One region of the Aquisalimonas asiatica genome, then DNA from elsewhere that is predicted to be linked to it. Evidence: predicted binding sites of a transcription regulator. Region 1 holds the regulator's gene; each other region holds the start of a gene.
The links. The regulator sigma-54, encoded in region 1, starts transcription at its own class of promoters, with help from an activator protein. The targets are predictions, from matches to a motif close to TGGCANGNTNCNTGCTT.
Positions count from the first base shown of each region.

Region 2: a site for sigma-54 is predicted at 2,465-2,481, ahead of glnK (P-II family nitrogen regulator). Genes of this name have one in related genera too.
Region 3: a site for sigma-54 is predicted at 1,880-1,896, ahead of BMZ02_RS12655 (PEP-CTERM sorting domain-containing protein). Genes of this name have one in related genera too.
Region 4: a site for sigma-54 is predicted at 2,019-2,035, ahead of BMZ02_RS01270 (ammonium transporter). Genes of this name have one in related genera too.

Region 1 covers NZ_FOEG01000002.1:653,821-657,964, forward strand. The annotation lists gene lptA (lipopolysaccharide transport periplasmic protein LptA) at 1-308, shown strand, start outside; gene lptB (LPS export ABC transporter ATP-binding protein) at 305-1,030, shown strand; gene BMZ02_RS07765 (RNA polymerase factor sigma-54) at 1,184-2,791, shown strand; gene hpf (ribosome hibernation-promoting factor, HPF/YfiA family) at 2,840-3,178, shown strand; gene ptsN (PTS IIA-like nitrogen regulatory protein PtsN) at 3,257-3,730, shown strand; gene BMZ02_RS07780 (HPr kinase/phosphorylase) at 3,727-4,144, shown strand, end outside.
Region 2 covers NZ_FOEG01000010.1:82,361-86,504, forward strand. The annotation lists gene BMZ02_RS16165 (adenosine deaminase) at 1-564, shown strand, start outside; gene BMZ02_RS16170 (ammonium transporter) at 740-1,966, opposite strand; gene glnK (P-II family nitrogen regulator) at 2,000-2,338, opposite strand; gene ubiK (ubiquinone biosynthesis accessory factor UbiK) at 2,625-2,894, shown strand; gene BMZ02_RS16185 (YifB family Mg chelatase-like AAA ATPase) at 2,940-4,144, shown strand, end outside.
Region 3 covers NZ_FOEG01000005.1:150,046-154,189, reverse strand. The annotation lists gene BMZ02_RS12660 (efflux RND transporter permease subunit) at 1-485, shown strand, start outside; gene BMZ02_RS12655 (PEP-CTERM sorting domain-containing protein) at 872-1,825, opposite strand; gene BMZ02_RS12650 (tetratricopeptide repeat protein) at 2,008-4,144, opposite strand, start outside.
Region 4 covers NZ_FOEG01000001.1:257,491-261,634, reverse strand. The annotation lists gene BMZ02_RS01280 (primary-amine oxidase) at 1-200, opposite strand, end outside; gene BMZ02_RS01275 (hypothetical protein) at 343-552, opposite strand; gene BMZ02_RS01270 (ammonium transporter) at 626-1,939, opposite strand; gene BMZ02_RS01265 (heme-dependent oxidative N-demethylase family protein) at 2,197-3,264, opposite strand; gene BMZ02_RS01260 (PDR/VanB family oxidoreductase) at 3,306-4,144, opposite strand, start outside.

The sequences.
Region 1 (4,144 bases):
CCGGCGATCAGGCGCTGGACCACGTGGTGGTGGAAGGCGAGCCCGCCGTCTACAACCAGCGGGGTGGCGAGGACCGCCGCCCCATCGAGGCGGAAGCGCCGCGCATGGAGTACTACGCCTCCGGCCCCGAGCGGGTCATCCTGCTGGAAGGCGCGCGGCTGACCCAGGGGCGGAACACGTTCACCGGCGAGCGTATCGAATACGAGGTGGCCGCCGACCGGGTGCATGCGCGCGGCGAGCCCGAGACCGGACGCCGCGTGCAGATCCGACTGTTCCCCGACGACGAGGACAACGGAGACGACGAGTGAGCCCGCCGCGCACCGAGAAGCTGGTGAAGACCTACCGCCGCAAGACCGTGGTCCACGGCGCGTCGCTGGAAGTCTCCAGCGGCGAGGTGGTCGGCCTGCTGGGCCCCAACGGCGCAGGCAAGACCACGTGCTTCTACATGGTGGTGGGCCTGGTGCAGGCCGACGGCGGGCGCATCGAGCTGGACGGCAACGACATCACCGACCTGCCCATGCACGTGCGCGCCCGCCGTGGCGTCGGCTACCTCCCCCAGGAAGCCTCGATCTTCCGCAAGCTCACGGTCATGGACAACCTGCTGGCGATTCTGGAAACCCGCCCCGAACTCAACCGGAAGCAGCGCCGGGAGCGCGCCAGAGAGCTGCTGGACGAGTTCAACGTCGGCCACCTGCACGATCAGAACGGCATCAGCCTCTCCGGCGGCGAACGCCGGCGGGTCGAGATCGCGCGGGCGCTCGCCGCCAACCCGCAGTTCATCCTGCTGGACGAACCCTTCGCGGGCGTCGACCCCATCTCGGTGCTGGACATTCAGGAAATCATCCGCCACCTGGCGGACCGGGACATCGGCGTACTCATCACCGACCACAACGTGCGGGAGACGCTCGGCATCTGCCAGCGCGCCTACATCCTCGCCCAGGGCGAAGTCATCGCCCGCGGCAGCTCCGACGAGGTCCTGGCGAACAAGCAGGTCCGCGAGGTGTACCTGGGCGAACATTTTCGCCTGTGATCTCGTGGCTTAGCACTTTCCAGGAGCCCACGCAAGTATCGGGCCAATGTTCTAACCGGCGACAGAGTCAGTTACGATAGGGTCATCAACCCACTCGCATGCAGGCCCGGCCTGACCCGCAGCCCGAGGGGCAGCAGGAGAGAGGCATCGCCAATGAAACAGTCGCTGCAGCTACGTCTCGGCCAGCAGCTCACCATGACACCGCAGCTCCAGCAGGCGATCAAACTGCTGCAGCTGTCGACTCTGGAGCTGCGCACGGAGATCCAGCAGGCACTGGATTCCAACCTGATGCTGGAGCCCGCTGACGAGCTCGACGAAGCTGACGAGGCGGCCGCTGACACCGACCGCGGCGACGACAGCGCCAATGCCGCCGATACCGACACCAGCACCGAGAACACGACCGACGCCCGGGAGTCCGGCGAAACGGACGGCGACGGCGAGGCAAGCGGTGGCGAAGCGACGGACACCGACACCGCTCCGGACGTCGCCGACACGATCGACGATCACGACGGCGCCGATGACAAGCCCGCCTCGGACCAGGCCGACATCCCCGAGGACCTGCCCCTGGATTCCGACTGGAACGACATCTACGACGGCAGCACCGCCTACAGCGCGCCCGCCGGCGAGGACGACCAGCGCGAGGCGTGGGAGAACCGGACCGCCGGCAGCAGCGGCGGCCTGCACGACCACCTGCTGTGGCAGGCTCAGCTGTCCCATTTCAGCGAACGGGACATGGCCATCGCCGAGGCCATCATCGACGGCGTCCGCGACGACGGCTACCTGGGCGTCACCATCGAGGAAATCTGCGAATCGGTGACTGACGGCGACGACCCCGTGGAGCCCGACGAGGTGGAGGCGGTACGCCACCTGATCCAGCGGTTCGACCCGCTCGGAGTAGCCTCCCTGGACCCCCGCGAGGCGCTACTGGTCCAGCTCGAGCAGTTCCCGGAAGACACCCCCTGGCTTGCCGAAGCACGGCTGCTGGTGGACAAGCACCTGGACCTCCTCGGCAGCCGCCAGCTCGGCCCCCTCACCCGCAAGCTCAAGGTCTCCCAGGAGGAGTTCGGCCAGGTACTGGAGCTGGTACGCACCCTGGACCCGCGGCCCGGCTCCCAGATCGGCACACCCGCGGCCGAGTACGTGGTGCCCGACGTCTACGTCCGCAAGGAGCGCGGCGCCTGGCGGGTGGAGCTGAACCCCGAGGCATCACCCAGGATCCGCGTCAACAGCTACTACGCCGGCCTCGTCCGCCGCGGCGACCAGGGCAACGACAACGCCACCATGCGCCAGCACCTGCAGGAGGCACGCTGGTTCATCAAGAGCCTGAAGAGCCGCAATGAAACGCTCCTCAAGGTGGCCACGTGCATCGTCAATCACCAGCAGGAGTTCCTGGAACAGGGCGAGGAGGCCATGAAGCCGCTGGTGCTGCGCGAGGTGGCGGAAGAAGTGGAGATGCACGAGTCCACCATCTCCCGGATCACCACGCAGAAGTACATGTACACGCCCCGCGGCACGTTCGAGTTCAAGTATTTCTTCTCCAGCCACGTGCATACCGTGGACGGACAGGAGTGCTCGGCAACCTCCATCCGCGCCCGGATTCGCCGGCTGATCGCCGAAGAGGACGCCCGCAAACCGCTCAGCGACAGCAAACTGGCCGAAATCCTGAAAAATGAGGGAATCGATGTGGCGCGACGGACAGTGGCAAAGTATCGTGAATCCATGTCGATTGCCTCGTCGAACGAACGAAAAAGGATTGCCTGAGGCAACACTGGGCCAGCCGTTTCCGGCTCTCATACGGGAGGAGTCTCTATGCAGATCGACATCACCGGGCACCATGTGGATCTCACCGAAGCACTGCGCGAGTACGTGCATTCCAAGATGGACAAGCTGGAGCGCCACTTTGACAACGTGGTCAACGTCCACGTGATCCTGACGGTGGAGAAGCTGCGGCAGAAGGCCGAGGCCACCATGCTGCTCAGTGGCGCCAAGCTTTACGCTGATGCCAGCGCCGAAGACATGTATGCTGCCATCGACGGGCTCATCGACAAGCTCGACCGGCAGGTGAAGAAGCACAAGGAGAAGGTGACCGACCACCGGCGCAACGAAGGCGCCCAGGCCAAGGCCCAGGGAGAGGGCGAAGAGGACTGAACAGCGCGCAGCGGCGGCCACCAGCGCGGGGCCGCCGCCGACTTCCGAAACCGCAGACACGACCCTGCGTGGACAAGCATGATCAAGATTGCCGACCTAATCACACCGGAGCGCATCGCCTGCGACATCCAGGTGACCAGCAAGAAGCGCGGCCTGGAAGTCCTCAGTGACATGGTGGCCGGCTCCGACTCCGCCCTGCCGGCGAACGCCATCTTCGACAAGCTGATCAGCCGCGAGAAGCTCGGCAGCACCGGGCTTGGCCACGGCGTCGCCCTGCCCCACGCCCGCATGGACGGCAATGACACGGCCACGGCGGCCTTCATCCGCACCAGCGAAGCCATCGACTTCGACGCCTTCGACAACGAACCCGTCGACCTCCTGTTCGCCCTGGTCGTACCGGAACATTTCACCGACGAACACCTCCAGATTCTTGCCCGGCTCGCCGAGATGTTCAGTGACCAGCCCCTGTGCCGCAGGCTCCGCGATGCCAACGACGCCGACGCCATGTATGAGCTGCTCAGGGACTGGGAGGCCGCCCAGGGGAGCACATGAGTGATCACGTGACCGGTGACACGGGCGCCACCGTCCCCGGCGTGCTGGTCAGCGTGCACGGCTGCGGCCTCCTCCTCACAGGTGACAGCGGCACCGGCAAGAGTGATACGGCGCTGCAGTTGCTCGGGCGCGGCCACCGGCTGGTCGCGGACGACGCCGTCGCCCTGTGCGTCGAGGGCGGGCGCGTGATCGGCCGGGCACCTGCCGCACTGGCGGGCCTGCTGGAGGTCCGCGGCCTTGGCCCGCAGTCTGTCACCCACCTGTTCGGTGGCCACGCCGTCCTGGCGCAGGCCGCAGTGGACCGGGTGATCCGGCTGATGCCACCTCCGTCCTGGGCCGACTGGCCGCGGCTGACACCCACGGTTGACGACACCGTGCTGGCCGACAGGCCGGTACCCCGTGTCACCCTGCCCG
Region 2 (4,144 bases), on a different contig from region 1:
TCGGCCTTCGACACCCTGGAGGCGGCCATGCCCTGGCGCGAGCACATCGTCGCCATCGGCCTCGACTCCGCCGAAACCGGCCACCCGCCGGAGAAGTTCGCACGGGTCTTCGAAGAGGTGCACAACGGCGGCTTCCGCGTGGTGGCCCACGCCGGCGAGGAAGGGCCGCCCGAGTACATCCGCCAGGCACTGGACATCCTGCGCGTCGAGCGCGTGGACCACGGTGTGCAGTGCACCGGCGACCCGGAGCTGGTCAAGCGCCTGGCCGCAAGCGGCATCTGCCTGACCGTTTGCCCCCTGGCCAACGTCAAGCTGCGCGTCTTCGACACCATGGACGACCACAACCTGCCGCAGCTGCTGCAGGCGGGGCTGAACATCACGGTGAACTCCGACGATCCGGCCTACTTCGGCGGCTACATGAACGCCAACATGACGGCGGTGGCGGAGGCATTCGATCTGGACCGGGAGACCCTGCGCGGGTTCACCCGCAACGCCATCGACGCGGCGTTCATCGGTGAGGATCGACGGCGGGCGCTGCACGGGATACTGGATCGGGCAGCCTGAGGCGCTGGTTAGCGGAATCTCGGCCATGGTGGACCTGAAGGTCCACCCTACACCGGCACCGGACCGCCAACGATGCTCCCGTAGGGTGGACCTTCAGGTCCACCAAACACTGTGAGCCAAAGATAAACGGGCGCCCATTGGGCGCCCGTCTGTTCTAGCGACTGTGTGTGGTCGCTTATTTCTGGCCGGTGGAGACGAACTCCGGATAGGCCTCCATGCCGCACTCGACCACGTCGAGGCCGGTTTCCTCTTCTTCCTCGCTGGCGCGAATGCCCATGGTCACCTTCAGAAGCAGCCAGACCGCGGCACTGGCGATGAACACGAAGCCGAAGATGGAGATCAGGCCGATGAGCTGGTTGACCAGGGTCGCCTCCGACACCGACAGGAGCACTGCCAGCACACCCCAGATACCGCAGGTGCCGTGCACGGAGATGGCACCCACCGGATCATCGATCTTGAGCTTGTCCAGACCGATGATGGAGAACACCACGATCACGCCGCCGATGGCGCCGATGACCACGGCCAGCAGCGGAGCCGGGGAGTCCGGTGCGGCGGTGATGGACACCAGGCCACCCAGGGCACCGTTAAGCACCATGGTGAGGTCGGCCTTGCCGAACAGGATCTTGGAGGTGATCAGCGCCGCCACCACGCCGGCCGCAGCGGCGAAGTTGGTGTTCATGAACACCGTGGCCACGGCGTTGGCCGAGCCTTCGGACGCCACCGCCAGCTCCGAGCCGCCGTTGAAGCCGAACCAGCCCATCCACAGGATGAACGTACCCAGCGTCGCCAGCGGCAGGTTGCCACCCGGAATCGCCCGGATCTTGCCGTCCTTGGTGTACTTGCCCTTGCGCGCACCCAGGATCAGCACGCCCGCCAGCGCCGCGGTGGCACCGGCCATGTGGACGATGGCCGAGCCGGCGTAGTCGACGTAGCCGAGCTGGTACAGCCAGCCGCCGCCCCAGGTCCACAGGCCCTGGATGGGATAGATGAAGCCGGTCATGACCACCGCGAACAGCAGGAACGCCCCGAGCTTCATGCGCTCGGCCACGGCCCCGGAGACGATGGACATGGCAGTCGCCACGAACACCACCTGGAAGAAGAAATCCGAGTAGTAAGCGAATTCGTTCTCGGTGGTGTGCGGTTCACTGCTCGGGAGGAAGAAGCTCAGCGAGGGGAAAATACCGCCGTCGCTCTCGTACATGAGATTCCAGCCCACCAACAGATACATCATGACCGCGACGGAGTAGAGCGTCACGTTCTTGGTCAGAATCTCCACGGTGTTCTTGGAGCGCACCAGACCGGCCTCGAGCATCGAGAAGCCGGCCGCCATCCACATCACAAGCACGCCGGAGAGCAGAAAGTAGAACGTATCCAGCGCATACGCGAGTTCAGTAACTTCCATCGTTATTTTCCTCTTGGTTGCACGAGCCGCCGGTTACAGCGCGTCCTTGTCGGTCTCGCCGGTACGGATCCGGATCGCCTTCTCCAGTTCGAAGACGAAGATCTTGCCGTCGCCGATCTTTCCGGTGTTCGCGGCCTTGGAGATGGCCTCGATGGTGCGATCGGTGAGGTCGTCCTGGACTGCCGCCTCGATTTTCACCTTGGGGAGAAAATCGACGACGTACTCGGCGCCGCGGTACAGCTCCGTGTGTCCTTTCTGCCTCCCGAAACCTTTCACTTCGGTGACGGTAATGCCCTGCACGCCGATCTCGGACAGTGCTTCGCGCACGTCGTCCAGCTTGAACGGCTTGATGATTGCGGTAACGAGTTTCATTCCCGGCTACTCCCTGAAAACCGGCCCGGATTCTCCGGGCCCTGGAACGGTTGCCCCCGAGCAGGAGGGCCTCCCTGCAGGTCGGCGCTGTGACTCAGCCCGCCCGCATCAGACTCGGAAGGGGTTCAGCATTTCTCGTGCCACTTGTTGTTTCTGCCGGTAATTCATGTTGTTATTGCCTTCAGAGCACTGATTCTCGCGGCAACGCACCAAGAGCGCGCCCCATTACGGTGCGCCTTGCCCCGAAACAGTGCGCACACAGGCCCGTGACCATCAGGAGTGCACGATGCTCGACCCGAAATCGCTCGATGAGATGGCGCGCAAGTTCGCCGCCAACCTGCCTCCCGGCCTGAGGGAGTTCCAGCAGGAGATGGAGCGGAACTTCCGGACCACCATGCAGAGCACCTTCAATCGCCTGGATCTGGTCACGCGCGAGGAATTCGACGCCCAGTCCAAGGTGCTGGCACGCACGCGCGCCCAGCTGGAGGCACTGGAGGAGCGGGTGGCGGCGCTGGAAGGCCGCGCCGGCAACCACGAACAGACCAGCGACAGCTGACCCAACGCCGCGCCCCGGGGCGCGGCCCTCCCAGGGACGGGACACATGACACTTGCAGTGGTATACGGCCGCGCAGGCCTTGGCGTGGATGCACCGTTGGTGGATATTGAAGTCCACCTTGCCAACGGCCTGCCGTCGGTCTCCATCGTCGGGCTGCCCGAGACCGCGGTGAAAGAGAGCCGGGATCGCGTACGCAGCGCCATTCTCAACAGCGGGTTCGAATTCCCGACCCGGCGCATCACCATCAATCTGGCGCCGGCGGACCTGCCCAAGGAGGGCGGCCGCTTCGACCTGCCCATCGCCATCGGCATACTCGCCGCATCCGGACAGATCCCCCGGGACCGGATGGCGCAGTGGGAATTCGCCGGCGAGCTGGCACTGACGGGCACGCTGCGGCCCGTGCGCGGGTGCCTGCCCGTGGCGGTGCAGGCCCGGCGGGCGGGGCGCGCGCTGGCCGTGCCGGCGGACAACGCGCCGGAGGCCGCGCTGGTCCACCCCGACGCCACCTACGGCGCTGCCCACCTGCTGGATATCACCGGGCACATTGCGGGCACGGCACTGCTCGAGCCTGCACGGGCCGAGGTGCCGGCAGCCGCAGGCGATGCGTCCCCCGATCTGGCCGACGTGCGCGGACAATCCGGCGCCCGACGGGCGCTGGAGATCGCGGCCGCCGGCGGCCACTCCATCCTGCTGAGCGGCCCTCCGGGCACGGGTAAAAGCATGCTCGCCGCGCGCATGCCGGGGATACTGCCGCCCATGACCGACGACGAGTGCCTGGAGACCGCGGCCGTGCTTTCGCTCACGCGCGCGGGCTTTGCCCCGACCGACTGGGGCCGACGGCCGTTCCGGTCACCCCACCACTCCGCCTCCCATACGGCACTGGCGGGAGGCGGCTCCCGTCCGCGTCCGGGGGAGATCTCGCTGGCTCACAATGGCGTGCTGTTTCTGGATGAGCTGCCGGAATTCGGGCGCCACGCGCTGGAGGTGCTGCGGGAGCCGCTGGAGAACGGCCGCGTCAGCATCTCCCGGGCCGCCGCCCAGGTGGAGTACCCGGCCCGTTTCCAGCTGGTCACGGCCATGAACCCCTGCCCTTGCGGCTATCTGGGCGATCCGGTACACGCCTGCCAATGCACACCGGATCAGGTGGCGCGCTACCGGGGTCGCATTTCCGGGCCGCTACTGGATCGCATTGACATGCAGATCAGCGTACCGCGGCTGCGCCCGGCGGAACTGCAACAGGCGGAGCCGGG
Region 3 (4,144 bases), on a different contig from region 1:
AGCTGCGCAGCCTCATTGCCGTGGTCATTCTCATGTCGGCGCTGATGCTGCTGTTCTGGCGCTCGTTCACCGCGGCCGGCATCACCATGATCCCGAATCTCGCGCCCATCGCCGCCATCTTCTCGGTCATGGGCATTCTCGGCATCTGGCTGGACATGGCCACGGCCCTGGTGGCGAGTGTGGCCGTCGGCATTGCCGTGGACGACACCGTGCACACCTACCACCAGTTCCGCAAACACCGGCTCGCAGGCAGCTCAACGGTGGCGGCCCTGGCCCGGACCTACCGGCGAAGCGGCCGGGCGGTCACCGCGACCACACTGATCCTGTGCGCCCAGTTCCTGATCCTGGGCCTGTCGGATTTTCTGCCACTGGTGGCCTTCGGGCTGCTCACCGCCCTGGGGCTGGTGGCGGCGTGGCTGTTCGACCTGCTGCTGCTGCCGGCCTTGCTGACCCTGTGGGCGAGACGGCAGGAGCGGCGGGCGTAGCTGGGGCGGGACGGTGGATGTAAACATCCACCCTACGCAGATGGTGCCGCGCCACGCCGGCCGGCATCGACGGGGGTGAACATCCGCCCACGCGGGCGGTGCCGTGCCACGTCGACCGGTGTCGGTGGACGTCGCCGCCCCCTGCGCCGGCGGCATTACGCCATGCCGGCCGGCATCGACGGGGGTGAACATCCGCCCCATGCGGGCGGTGCCGTGCCACGTCGACCGGTGTCGGTGGACGTCGCCGCCCCCTGCGCCGGCGGCATTACGCCATGCCGCATGGCCTCCCGTAGGGTGGACCTTCAGGTCCACCATGGATCACAAAAAAACCGCCACCCGAAACGGGTGGCGGTTATCTTTACAGTCGATCCGGCGCGCTGTTCGAATCAGGCAGCGAGGTCCTGATCAGCTTTCCGGCGGCGGTGGGCAACAAAGGCCAGACCCACCAGACCAAGACCCAGCAGCATCACCGCGCTCGGCTCCGGAACCTGGAAGCGGGCCGTGGTGTTCAGCTCGGTCTGGCGTACCCAGACGGTTTCACCCTGATACTCACCTTCGATGAGATCTTCGTCGCCATCGACGTTGGTATCCAGACGCCAGTGGATCGGCACCTCGGCTCCGGTCGAAGCGATGTCATAGAAGCTGTCGCCGGTGGCAGCATCACGGAAGAAGTTCTGGATGAAGTCCTGCTCATCCGCGCTGAACCCGCCGTTCGCGAGGAAGTCGAAGTTCACCCGCCCTTCCAGAACCAGGTTGGCAATGCTGCCGCTGGAACCAGTGACATCGATGCTGAGCACCTGCAGCCGCTCGCCTTCGTACTCGAAGAAGTAGTCGAAGGTGCCGCTGGTGAAGTTCACCGCTGCGTTGTTCAGATCGTCACCACTCCCCGAGACAACCTGCCCCGCAAGATCATAATCGAAGGTCATGCCCCAATTATTACCCTGCCAGTCATCCGGGGAGGCGGCGAAGCCATTCCCGCCAGCGAGGCTGGCCGCCGGAACAAAGCCCGCGATGTTCCTCTGATCATCAGACGGTGTCTGAATGGAACCATTCGTGATGCTGACGTCGCCAAGCACGTCGGACCGGTTCGTATCGAAGACCGGGGTGCCGGGCCCGATGTCCCCGGGGCTGGAGGCCTGGTAGATCGAGGTAGCCAACGTATCCAGGGACCCCATCGAGTTGAAGTCCTGAGTCCGCGTGCTCCCGCTGTTGTTGGGGTCACCGGCATTGGGAAGGCCAAGCCCTCCACCGCCGCCCAGATCCAGGTAGAACGGGCCGGCGACCGCAGCCGAGGAGCTGGCCAGCCCGACTACCCCTGCCAAAAACATTTGCTTCATCATTTTGCGTTACTCCTTGGCTATCGCGCCGTGCGGTTGACTGTTTCAACCGTTCATTTGCAGGAAGCGTTCCAGGTCGCAAAAAATCACGTAACCAACTGTTTTAATGGCATTTAAAAAAAAGGCGACCGTGTCGCAACACGGCCGCCCCATTCCCTTGTAAAGGCCTGCGACACCCGCCGCCCCTAGGGCAGGGACTCCAGGGCCTCGCGGGCACGCTCCTGTCCGTCGAACTCCGTCTCCGACAGGCGCTGCAAGAGTGGCCGGGCATCGTCTGCGCGGTCGTTACGCACATAGAGCTCCGCCAGATCCAGCGTCAGGGCGGGCGCATCCCCCTCGGACTCCCCTTCAAGGCTTTCAAGGTGTGTAATGGCATCCGACACCTTGCCGTTCTCCACCAGGGCCATGGCGAGGGTGTGGCGGACGTTGGCCGCGTCCGGCGCCAGTTCATGCGCGCGCTCCGCCAGACGCAGCGCCCGTTGCGGCTCCGACTCCCGCAACGTCCACGCCAGGTTGTTGAGCGCGACCACGTCGTCCGGATTGATCGCGATCAGATCCTCGTAGAGCTCCGTGGCCCCGGACTCGTCCACTTCAGCGCGCAGCTGCGCCAGCAGGTGCAGCGTGGCGCCGGAGACGTTGGCGCGGCCCTCGTCCGCAACCCAGCTCTCCAGGTGGTCCCGGGCCGCGTCGCCGTCGCCGTTGGCCCGGTACGCGCGCGCCAGATCCCGGGCGGTGCTGTCGTCCGGTTCCAGGGCGTGTGCCCGCTCGACACGCGCCACGGCAACGTCCAGGTCACCCGCACCGCGGGCGACGCGCGCCCCTTCACGCAAGGCGGCGCGGTCTTCTCCCCGCGCGTCGATCATCTGCTGATAGGCCTCTTCGGCAGCACCGTGATCCCCGCGCTCGGACAACAGGCGCATCAACAGAACGCGCGGCTCTTCCGCATCGGGCGCATCCTCGATTGCCTGCCGGGTAACCTGTTCGGCGTCGTCATAGCGCTCCGACTGCACCAGGGCACGCGCGTGCAGCACCAGGATGCCGTCACCGCCACCATTCATGGCCCGCACGCGCTCGAACGTGTCGGCAGCCTCGTCCGGGCGCCCCGCCGCCAGTAACGCTTCCCCGCGCAGGCGCTGGAAGTCCGGGTTCTCCCCGTGGGCATCCTCGATGGGCTCCAGCGTCGCCAGCGCCGTCTCCGGATCATCGCTGAACAGGGCATGACGCGCCTTGAGCATGCGCGGCCGCACCGCCTCCGGATGATCCTCGATGGCCTTGTTGACCAGGTGCTCGACCCGTGCGTCGTTGCCCCGCCGGGCCTCGAGACCGGCCAGCTCCAGCAGGATCTCCAGTGAGCCCGGCGAGTTCTCGTGGGCCTGCCGGTAGAAAGCCAGGGTCACATCCTCCCGTCCCGCCTGGGAAAACAGCTGGCCGATGTTGCGGATGGCGCTGATATTCTCCGGGTCGCGCTGCAGGACCTCACGGAAAGCGTCCAGGGCCGCGTCACCCTCGCCGCGGGCGATGTGAACGCCGCCCTTGAGGTTGAAGACTTCCGGGTCTTCCGGATAGGCCTCGGCCAGGGCTTCCACTTTCTCCAGGGCCTCGCCGTAGTTGCTGGCGTTAATGGCGCTGACCACAGCATCGTACTCCTCGCGGGAGGGGCGCGGATGGTCACCATCCCCCGTATCGCGCTCGGGCACGATATCTTCACCACCGCCGTCGTCCTGGAGGCCGGAGAGCGCCGTACGCACGAAACTGCCGTCTCCGGCCTGGACACCGTTGGCAAGCGCCCGGCGCATGGCCAGGGCGCGCTGATCACCCGGATGTTCCTCCAGATGCCGGTCGATCAGCTGCCCCGCACGCTCCTCGTTCCCCCGCCCGTGGGCGATGGCGATACGCATGAGGCTGCTGGCCGCATCCATGCCGTTGATGGTGTTGTAGCGGTCGAGCTGGTACTCGGACTGGTCCAGGCGGCCCGCCTCGCCGTGAATGGCCGCCAGGAACAGCCGGGGCGCGGCAAACCCGTCGGTGCGGCTGATCGCCTGTTCCATGGAGGTCTGGGCGCTGCGACGCTCACCCCGGCGCAGCTGCACCAGCCCCTCCAGGTAGGGCCCCCACGGCGCCTCACTGGCCATGCTGCGCAGCGCCGAGGCATCCTCCGCCGCCCCGTCCAGATCGCCATCCTGCAACCGCAGCAGGCCACGGCGCATGAAGTCGGTCACCTGGACGTTACCGCCACTGGCGATGACGCGGTCGAACGCGTCCTGGGCATCCCCACGGCGCCCCTGGCGCAGATGCAGGATGGCCTGGGAACGCAACGCGCCG
Region 4 (4,144 bases), on a different contig from region 1:
GGTGTCCACCCCTGCACCGTTGCCTTGTCGGGCTCTTCCAGCACCAGGCGCTCGAAACGCAGTGGATCCGGTCCGAGCGCATCGCGCAACAACGCCGCCGCGGCCCGAATCTCCTGCGGGCCAAGGGGATCCAGGGGGTGACAGGAGCCGGCACCCGTGTTCCGTGTCGTATCTGTTGCGGGACCATCGGTCGTTGCCATGATTCGGTACTCCAACCTGCGGCGTGACGCCGCGTTGAGGGTGCTGATTCCGTCGGCGCGGCCACCGCGTCCGCCGGCCGTGAAAAGGCGGGCCGACCGCAACCAGAGCGGACGACCCGCCGGACTCGTCATGAAACGCGTGTCAGATGTTGACGCCTTTCAACCCGCCGTCCTGGATGAGATCCGGATCAAGCGACCGGAACGTCCTGTTCTCGTGAATGATCATGCGAACGATGACACCAATGCCAACGCCCATGGCCAGGAGCAGGAACAGCCACATACCGACGGAATCGGGGCCAAACGTGAACACGGCGCCGGCGCCGTCCCAGGTGGAGAATGTGCTTGGGTTCATGATGTACCTCCATGCGCTGCCTTGAGAAACCGGGCCGCCGGGCACCCCGGCGGCCGCGGCCATACGCTCGCTGCTACGACTCCCGGGCGCCTGCAGATGGCACGTTGCGGGACTCGGGGTAGGCGGTCGTGGGGATCTCCACGGCGTCGATACCGATCTGCTCGACCTCCGGGGGAACACGCAACAGGCCCGCCGACTTCAGTAGCAGCGAAATTCCGTATCCGGGGATGAACCCGACCAGGATCATCACCACCGCCCCCGTGATCTGGCCGACGAAGGTCACGTCCGGCAGGTCGCCGACGTTGGGGTAGCCGTGCAGAAAGATCCCGGACGCGATCAGGCTCCAGACGCCCGCAATACCGTGGACCGAGACGGCGCCCACGGCATCATCGATGCCAGCCTTCTCCAGCATGCGCCCTGCAATGGGAATCAGGCAGCCACCCAGGAAAGCGACGATGAAGGCTACACCCGGGTGGTAGACATCCAGGCCCGCGGCCACGGAAATGATTCCCCCCAGGGCTCCGGACATCATCCAGAACGGCTCACGGCTGATGGCGTAGGCACCGATCACACCACCGGAGAAGCCCATCAACGTGGTAAACCCGAACGCCGACAGGTTGGTGGGATTGCCGTAGATCGTGGTCCAGTCGCCCCCCACGTTGAAGATGATGCAGCCGCCCAGGAACCCGAAGAAACCGACGATGATCAGCATCAGGCCGATGAGCGACATGGGCAGGTTGTGCGGCGGGATCGCATTGATCTCGCCATTGGGGCCGAACTTGCCAACACGGGGCCCCAGATTGATCAGTACGCCCAGGGCGAAGAAGCCGGCCACGGTATGCACCACACCCGCGGCGCCGATGTCGTGGTACCCGAGCTGGTGCAGCATCCACCCATCCGGATGCCAGCCCCAGGCCCCGGCCAGGATCCAGACGCCGGCACCGAGAATGACCGCGAGAATCACGTAGGCACTGAGTCGCACCCGCTCGATGAGCGCGCCCGAGAGGATCGACGCCGTGGTGGCACCGAACAGGGTGAATGCGGCCCAGAAGATACCGGTCCCCTTATCATCGATATTGGGGCCCATGCTCTCGCTCCAGGGCGCCCCGATGGACGCACCTTCGGCAATGGTAAAGCCACCGGGGAAAGCCCCGTAAATCCACCAGCCAAAGAAGTAGAACGCTGCGATGACGTAGGCCAGGGCGAGAATGTTTTTCACCCCCGCCGCCAGCGAGTTCTTGACCCGCGACGCTCCCATCTCGTACGCCAGGAACCCGGCGTGAATGAGCACCATGATCGCGGTGCACCACCAGTAATAGATCTCCATGCTGATGGAGCCAAGTAACTCCACCTGCGATTGGAGCCCGCTTATCGCTTCAGCTTCCATGGGGTTGCCTCCTGTGCGGACGAAAAAGGGAACCGCTTGTTTCCTGGAACGAAACTTCGTTTCTTTCCGTTAATCCATGTAGCAAAAACCGTACCGCGAAAGGCAACGTCCGCAGGGAATTGGAAGAAAGCACTCATCGCACTGATTCTATTGGTTTTTTTATTCTCCACCGCCAACCGGGGAAGCGCTTGCGATGGCCTCTTGGTGTTGCGCCGCACCACCGCCGGGCGAAGCGGTGCCACGATGGTGCGGCGCGGTTACTCAGGGGCGGTGCCCGGGGTGAGTTCGGCCCCGTCATCCAGTGGTGCCAGGTGAGCCAGAACCAGGGGGCGGTAGCCGATCAGGCCCTTGTAGTCGGCCAGATCATCGGGGAGATCCCGGAGCACGCGGTGAAACCGCTTCGCCCATTTCGGGATCGTGGCGAGTTCGTTGATGCTGATGAGGTAGCAGCGAATGCTGAACAGGATCGCATTGCTGCGCGGCAGGCGGTAGAGCGCCTGGAGCTCTACCCGGAGGTGCGCCTTGTCTCCCACGTTCTCCGGCGTTACGCGGGCACGATCAATGCCCCACTGATGGTAGTTCTCCGGAGAGGTATCCATGCGCGGGTTCACGGTCATGGTCCAGTTGAGCCGGCGTACCGGCTCGCCCACGCGCAAGTTCATCAGAAAGGCGAGCGCCCGGTCGAAGACCCCCATCTCGTGGGCTCGCGGCACCGGCCCGTGCCATTCATGAAAGGTCATACCGAGATCGAATTCCAGGGACCAGTCCGCCTGGCAGGTGACCATTCCGCCGTCCATGTACAGGGTCTCGTCCCGCTGGTCATGGATCGTGAAATCCCCCTGTACCTGACGGGTAATGTACTCGAACGGCTCCATTGGCAGCGTTGCCGCATCACCGAATGTGAAGGTATCGCGAATTCCGAGAAGCCGGTTCTCCCAGGTCCACTGATTGCCATCACGGTCGAGAACGAAGCTCGCCGGGTAGTCCCGGGACAGGGATTCCATCAGGAGTTCGAGCGTATCCCATTGCGCCGCCATCATGTGGGGCAGAACGCGACACCTGCCGGGATCGTCCTCGAGCACCTTGCGACGTTCCTCGACCTCGGAGAGGTAATGCTCGTCGATGTCGAAAGCAGGCGCATAAGGCGTACCCGGCGGGCCGCCATTGTGCGGCTCGATATTCACCGAATACATGTAGGAATCGTCGGCAAACGGAAACGGAAAACGGCGTATTGCCGCGGGGCTGTTGGCGTAGGTGAAGTCGTCGCGAAAGGTCTCCACCACCGGCTTGACCTCGGGCTGTGCGACCGTCGTTGTCTGGGACATGGCGAGTACTCCTTGGTGGGCGGCAAACGGGCGGTCGGGCGTTAAAGATCCAGAACCACGCGATCGCTGCGTCCGCGCGACACGCAGATCATCATCCGCGCGTTTCCGACCTTCACCTCGTCGGACAGGAAGTGGTCGTTGTGCTCGATATCGCCCTCGATCACCGCCGTTTCACACACGCCGCACGCCCCTCCCCGGCACGAGCAGGGGGGTTCGAGCCCGGCGGCCTCGAGCGCCTCCAGCGGACTCATGTCGGCCGGAACATCGACCTCCATGTTGCTCTGCGCGAGCACCAGCGTGAACGCCTTGCCGGGAGGCGGCGCCGTGAATGCCTCCGAGTGGATGGTGCCCGACGGCCAGCCGAGCCGGGCGGCAGCGTCATACACGGCCTGGATCAGGCCGGCCGGCCCGCAGACATAGACATGGGTGCCCAACGGCTGACGCCGGAACACCTCGACGGGATCGATGTACTCCCCCGCGCCGCTGTCGTACAGGCGCGCACGCCCCCCTTCTTCGCGGCGGATCCGGTCGACGAAAGGTGCCGTGTCCACACCACGAACCTGGTAGTGAACCTCGTACGAGAGCCCCTGGCGGCGGGCCTCGTCGCTGTGGGCGAGCATCGGCGTCACACCAATGCCACCCGCGATCAGCACATGGTGTCTGGCCATGGCGTTGAGGCGGAACAGGTTGACGGGCGCGGTGATCTCCAGCTCGTCGCCCTCCCGGACGGACTCGTGCAGGAAGACCGAACCGCCACGCCCGGTGTCATCGCGGCGCACCGCGATTGCGTAGTGGGATGTATCGTCGGTCGGCCCCATGAGCGAGTACGGGTTGCGGAACGTCCGCGCCGCGCCACGCATGGACACCACCACATGGCTCC